DNA from 3 places in the Exiguobacterium alkaliphilum genome. Region 3 is predicted to be linked to each of the others. Evidence: predicted binding sites of a transcription regulator. Region 3 holds the regulator's gene; each other region holds the start of a gene.

Region 1 (2,274 bases), 420 kb from region 3:
GACGCCGGCCGAATCGTCCCGCGTCCGAACCGGACGTTCAATTGGTCGACGAGGTCGAGGAAATCGTATCGCCTTGCTTTCGCCCATTCGTCCTCGAAGAACGAGAGCTGGACGTGGTCGCTCCGTGGCTCGAGCTTGCCGAGGGCGACCGAGACGTAGCGGACGGCCTCGGTCTCGTCCCAACTGTCGAGGAAGAGCGTCAACAAGACCGGCAAGAAGTCCTGCTCGTCCGCCGTGAAGCGGTCGAGCTTTTTTTGTTTACTGAAGCCGCGCCGTTCACTCGTCCGCGTATAGCGCACGCCGAGATGGACACTCCCACCGACGAGCCCGGCTTGCCGAGTGCGCATCCCGACCTCGACGGCAATCGCCTGCAAGACGAGCCGAATCGAGGCGTAGGTCGTGTAATCTTTCATGAGCGTGATGCCGTGCCCAATCGTCCGCGGTCGTTGCCGCTGCGCCCCGAACAACGAGCTCGGGGGCAGAATCGTCGGCGATTCGTCGATGCCCCAGGCGTGATGCCACAGCTCGGCGCCGATGACGCCGAATTTCTCGTGCAACACGTCGAGCGGATAGTGAGCGAGGTCCCCGATCGTGAAGATGCCGAGCCGTTGCAAGTGGACGGCCATCTTCGCCCCGACGCCCCACATCTTCTCGATCGGGGCCGGATGGATCATCTTTTCGACATCGTGGAGGAGGCACCGGGCGACACCCGTCTTCTTCCCGTGCAAATCGAGGACGAGCTTGGCGAGGACGTTGTTCGGCCCGATGCCGATCGTGACCGGGATGCCCGTATAGCGGAAGACGGTCGAGCGGATGAGGCGGGCGACGTGCTCGTCATTCCCGAACAGCCGCTCGGTGCCGGTCAAATCGACGAGCGTCTCGTCAATCGAGTAGACGCGAATCGCTTCGGGCGGCGCGAACTGGTGCAGGATGTGGACGATTTGCACGGAAACGTTCAAGTAATGGCTCATCCGCGCCTCGGCGTAGAGGACGTGCTTTCGATCCTGCCAAGGCAAGCGATCGATGTGGAACCGCCTCGATCCGGTCTTGATGCCGAGCCGTTTCATCGGCGGGGTCGCGGCGAGGACGAGCGCGCCGCTGTCCTCGAGGTTCGACAGCACGACGAGCTTTGTCTTGTACGGGTTCAGGTTGCGAGCGGCACACTCGCAGCTCGCGTAGAAGGAGACGCTGTCGATACAAAAAATCCGACGACGCATCGTCATCACTCCTTTTACGAACAAATGTTCTGTTTTTTTCATCGTAACACGGTCTCATCCCGTCTCAAATACTAATTTGAAAATAAATTTGTAAACACTTTTTGAAAATTACCCAATTTTTATATGAATTTCATAAATCAAAAACCATCTTTTAGGAAGATTTCGTAAAAAAGTCTCCGAAATGGTCCAGTTTTCGCTATAATAGACGGGTATGGAATTGACGAATGTGAGATAGATGGAGGCTATAACGTGATCCAATTTGTAAAACAATTGACGAATGATCAAAGCCGGCGCTTGAAAGGGTACGAACGACGCGTCGCACGCATCAACGACTTAGAACAAACAATCCAATCCCTCTCGGACGACGAGATGCGGACCTATACCGATACATTGAAACAACGAATCGCGGACGGGGCGAAAGTCGACGACATCGCCGAAGAAGGGTTCGCCCTCGTCCGTGAGGCGGCCGTGCGCGTCTTAGGCATGCGTCACTATGACGTCCAGCTCATCGGTGGCTTTGCCCTCCTTGAAGGAAACATCTCGGAGATGCCGACCGGGGAAGGGAAGACGCTCGTCGCGGCGCTCCCGAGTTACGTCAAGGCGCTCGAAGGAAAAGGCGTCCACGTCATCACCGTGAACGAATACCTCGCGACGCGTGACGCGAACCAAATCGGACAGATCCATGACTTCCTTGGCCTCACGGTCGGGTTGAACGTGCCGGAAATGGAGCCGGACGCGAAGCGTGAGGCGTATCAGGCCGACATCACGTACGGCGTCGGGACCGAGTTCGGGTTCGACTACTTGCGTGACCACTTGGTCGGTGCACCGGAAGAGCGCGTCCAGCGCCCGTTCCATTTCGCCATCATCGATGAAGTCGACAGCATCTTGATTGACGAGGCGAAGACGCCGCTCATCATCGCCCAAAAAGACCGCTCACACATCCGCTTGAAGGCGCTCGCGCAACGCGTCGTCACCGAGTTCGACGAAGCCGACTACGAGGTCGACCTCGAGTCGAAATCGACGGCGTTCACGGAGTCGGGCATCTTGAAGATTGAAG
Region 2 (2,274 bases), 460 kb from region 3:
CGGCAGGGTTCAAGTGCGCCCCTCCGTAGATTCCGGCTGCGTATACCCCGATCATAACGGCGAAGCCCCAACCGAACGTGATGACGACCCAACCTGCGTTCTCCGCTTTCGAATGACGGAGGACGACGCCGGCGACGACACCGTTACCGAGCAAGATGAGTAGCATTGTACCAATAATTTCGCTGACGAATGCTGACATGTGATACTCCCCTTTCCCATATTGAATTTTGACTTACCACTTCATTATATCCCCCAATTGAAAGCGCTTCAAAACAAAGATATTCAAAAAAACCACTTTTTTATTTTCAAAGTGGCTTTCACTTGGTAAAACGCCCGATGAAATCGGCGGTGATACCGACGATAAAAACGAAAAGGACGCCTAGACTCATATACGTGAACGGCATCCAAAGTTGCGTCATCAAGTCGAGTGTGATCGAGACGATGACCACGCCATACAACAAGGCGAGGCGGCGTGAAATCTCTTTCTCACGATAACGGCTCGTCACCGTCGCGCCGAGCGGGGCCCCGATGAACGCGCCGAGGATGAGCGCGGCCGGGACAAGGAAGTCGAGCGTGAGCGACGGCAAATAGCTGACGAGTCCTCCGAACGCGATGAACAAGACGGCGGCGAGGCTCGTCCCGACAGCCCGGTGCGTCGAGTAGCCGAGCCAGCTGACGAGGAGCGGGACGATGATGAAGCCGCCGCCGATGCCGAGGAGCGCAGACAACAGCCCGGCGATCGCCCCGATGACACCCGCGGCGACGGTCGTGTTTTCTTTCGGTCGGCGTTTCGATGTTTTCTTTAAGAGCGTAACGGCAAAATAAGATAGGATAGCGAGATAGAACACGTTCAGCAGCCAATCACTCGTACCGGAGAAGGCGAGGACGAGCCGGCTCGACAGTTGGGCCGTCACGGCACCAGTCAGTCCGATGAGGAGCCCGGTCGTCCAGGAGACGTTGCCGAGCGACGTATGCCGCTTCGCACCGGCGAGGCTCGTGCCGACGACGAAGAGCAGAGACGTCGCGACCGCCTCGGCCGCCGTATAACCGCTGAACAACAGCACCGGGACGATGATGACCCCGCCGCCGATGCCGAAGAACCCGGACAAGGCGCCGACGACGGCGCCGAGCGGGATGAAGAGGAGAGACCACACGTCAACCAACTCGTTTCTACATAGATTCATCCTTTATCATAACGGAATGGGCGACATTTCAGAAGCGAATATTTGTTCGTGTATGTGCTATAATCAAATCAATTATGTAGGAACAGAAAGTGAGGAATCATCATGGAATCGATCCCGTTCGCATTACAATCGGAATATACGCCGGGAGGTGACCAACCGGAAGCGATTCGACAGCTCGTCGAAGGCGTCAACCGTGGCGACCGCTACCAGACGTTGCTCGGGGCGACCGGCACCGGCAAGACGTTCACCGTCTCGAACGTCATCCAAGAAGTGAAGAAGCCGACGCTCGTCTTAGCCCACAACAAGACGCTCGCCGGCCAGCTCTACTCGGAGTTCAAAGAGTTCTTCCCGAACAACGCCGTCGAATACTTCGTCAGTTATTACGACTATTACCAGCCGGAAGCGTACGTTCCGTCGACGGACACGTTCATCGAGAAAGACGCGTCGATTAATGATGAGATCGACAAACTACGTCACTCGGCGACGTCCGCCTTGTTCGAGCGGGACGACGTCATCATCGTCGCCTCGGTGTCGTGCATCTATGGTCTCGGTAACCCGGAAGAGTACCGCAGTCTCGTCCTCAGTCTCCGTGTCGGAAAAGAGATGGGACGCGATGAGATGCTTCGGAAGTTGATCGACATTCAATATGAACGAAACGACATCGATTTTCAGCGTGGACGTTTCCGCGTACGGGGCGACGTCGTCGAGATTTTCCCGGCGTCTCGTGACGAGCATTGTATGCGCGTCGAATTTTTTGGTGACGAGATTGACCGGATTCGGGAGATGGATCCGCTCACCGGTGAGATTATCGCCGACCGTGAGCACGTCGCCATCTTCCCGGCGTCCCACTTCGTCACGCGTGACGAGAAATTGCAAAAAGCGATCGTCAACATCGAAGCCGAGCTCGAAGAACAGCTCGAGAAGTTCCGTGAAGAAGGGAAACTGCTCGAGGCGCAACGTCTCGAACAGCGGACGCAATACGACTTAGAGATGATGCGGGAGATGGGCTACTGTTCAGGGATTGAGAACTATTCACGACACTTGAACCTGATGCCTGAAGGCGCGACGCCATATACGCTCATCGACTACT
Region 3 (2,274 bases):
CTCACAATCTCGAGCACCATCTTCTCGGCATCGGATACGATATATTCGTCTGGTGATTGCATCGTCAAGAGCCGAACGTCATGCTTCATGAGCGTGTGCAAAATCGCGATTTTAGCGTTCCCTCGCCCGAGACGGCTATCGTCGGTCACGAGGACGGCGTCGAGGTTCGAGGCGGATACGTGTTCGAGTAAGTCGAGGAGCCCGCCACGGTTCACTTCGTATCCGCTCTCTTGTTCGGTGATGACATCGACGACGTCGGCCTCGAGCCGACGCGCCATCCGCGTCAATTCGTCGACTTGGCGATCAAGAGACGTCTCTTGCGCCGCCTTGTTCGTCGATACGCGACAATAAATGACGACTCGCATCTCGTCACTTCCTTTCTTTCCATTCCCTATCTACGATACACAGGAACGGGGGCGTTTCGCAAACAGAAACGATTATTCCGAGGCGAACCAAGTCGTCTTGCGCTCTTGCTTTTCAGCCCGCTCAGCGATGATGCGCGCTTCGAGCGTCTCCGCTTCCGTCTTGGCAACTTCCGCCTCGATGCTACGCGTGTCTTCGACGACCGGCGCCGCCACGTCCACTTGTCTCATTTCTCCGACCATAAAAAATGCGAACATCCCTACTACCAACAATCCGACTAAAATGATTCCATTCACTGTATCTTTCATTAAATTTCGCCTCCGTATCATAGGAATACACGTTCCCAAGAACGTTTGTTCGTTTATCTGTTCTCATCATAAAACAGGAACTTCTGTTCGGTCAAGCTAAAAAAACGAACGAATGTTTGTGCGCTCATGTGTTCTATGTTAAACTTAGACCATAAAGAATAGGATGCGTTCGCAGGATATTCGACATAATCGAGGTGACTTCCATTGAAAAAAATGTCAGCAAGACAACAGCAGATACTTGATTTTATAAAAGACGAGGTCCGCACCAAAGGTTATCCGCCTTCGGTCCGTGAAATCGGTGAAGCCGTCGGTTTGGCCTCAAGCTCGACCGTCCACGGTCATTTGGACCGTCTTGAAAAGCGCGGCCTTATCCGCCGTGACAAGACGAAACCGCGGGCAATCGAGATTTTGAGCGATGACACGGTCGTCATCGAAGACCACGACGCCGTCACGTACGTCCCGGTCATCGGGAAAGTCACGGCCGGTACACCGATCACTGCAATCGAGAACGTGGAAGAACATTTCCCGCTCCCGACACACATGGTCGGCGCCGATAACGTCTATATGCTTTCTGTCTCAGGAGATTCGATGGTTAACGCCGGAATCTTAGATGGAGACCGGGTGCTCGTGCGTCAACAAAGCACAGCCGACAATGGAGAGATTGTCGTCGCGATGACCGACGAAGGCGAGGCGACCGTCAAACGCATCTATAAAGAAGCTTCGAAAATCAGACTGCAACCAGAGAACGACGAGCTCGAGGCGATGTATTTTGATAACGTGTCGATTTTAGGGAAGGTCATCGGTGTATACCGGACGATTCATTAATGGCGAGTGGTAAGACGCATACGCGTACGAATTTCGTGGCAATCGGAGCTTTAGCGATTGCCACGCCTTTTATTGAACTCGATGTCCCGCTCGCCCTCCTTCTCGGCGCGATCGTCGGGACGCTCTGGCTCTCCCCGGACCTCGATTTGAAATCGGACGCCTATTTCCGTTGGGGGCCGCTCCGTGGATTTTGGTTGCCTTACGTGAAACTCATGCCGCACCGGTCGTTGTTTTCGCACTTACCGGTACTGAGCGACTTGATTCGCGTCATCTATCTCGGTTTCCCGCTTGTCATTCTGCTCACGTTCACGCCGTACGAGACGGCGGCGATCGCTTGGCTCGACGAGTTCGGCTTGTCGTTCTTCCTCGGGCTCACGTTCGCGACGACGTTACATACGACGCTCGACTATACGTCCACGTTTTTCAAACGTGCGTTCTAATCAGGACGTCTCCACTCGGGGACGTCCTTTTAAACGCGCAAAAAAAAGCGCCCGTGCTTTCCGAAGAAGGCACGAGCGCTTTTTTGCTTGGATTAGTAGAGCGTCATATACTGATCGCGTTCCCACTCTGTCACTTGCATACGGAACATGTCCCACTCGATCTCTTTCAATTCGAGGAAGTGTTCGCCGATATGCTCGCCGAGTGAGTCCATGACGACTTTGTCGCCACGAAGTACTTCGAGTGCGTCGAAGAGCGTCGCTGGAAGATCATCGATTCCGTTCGCGACACGCTCAGGCTTGTCCATCACGTAGATGTTGCTGTCGATTGGTTTTGGAGC

What was found. Region 3 encodes LexA, which represses DNA repair genes until DNA is damaged. Its sites were predicted from a motif close to CGAACATATGTTCG; they were not measured.
Region 1: KB235_RS06325 (Y-family DNA polymerase) is a predicted target of LexA. The motif match lies at 1,235-1,248, and genes of this name have one in related genera.
Region 2: uvrB (excinuclease ABC subunit UvrB) is a predicted target of LexA. The motif match lies at 1,220-1,233, and genes of this name have one in related genera.

Annotation. Positions count from the first base shown of each region.
Region 1 is NZ_CP073101.1:1,209,799-1,212,072, forward strand. It holds gene KB235_RS06325 (Y-family DNA polymerase) at 1-1,217, opposite strand, end outside; gene secA2 (accessory Sec system translocase SecA2) at 1,467-2,274, shown strand, end outside.
Region 2 is NZ_CP073101.1:1,167,583-1,169,856, forward strand. It holds gene KB235_RS06105 (MIP/aquaporin family protein) at 1-199, opposite strand, end outside; gene KB235_RS06110 (sulfite exporter TauE/SafE family protein) at 318-1,154, opposite strand; gene uvrB (excinuclease ABC subunit UvrB) at 1,287-2,274, shown strand, end outside.
Region 3 is NZ_CP073101.1:1,625,910-1,628,183, reverse strand. It holds gene KB235_RS08405 (YneB family resolvase-like protein) at 1-365, opposite strand, end outside; gene KB235_RS08400 (hypothetical protein) at 438-671, opposite strand; gene lexA (transcriptional repressor LexA) at 876-1,496, shown strand; gene KB235_RS08390 (metal-binding protein) at 1,496-1,936, shown strand; gene glnA (type I glutamate--ammonia ligase) at 2,029-2,274, opposite strand, start outside.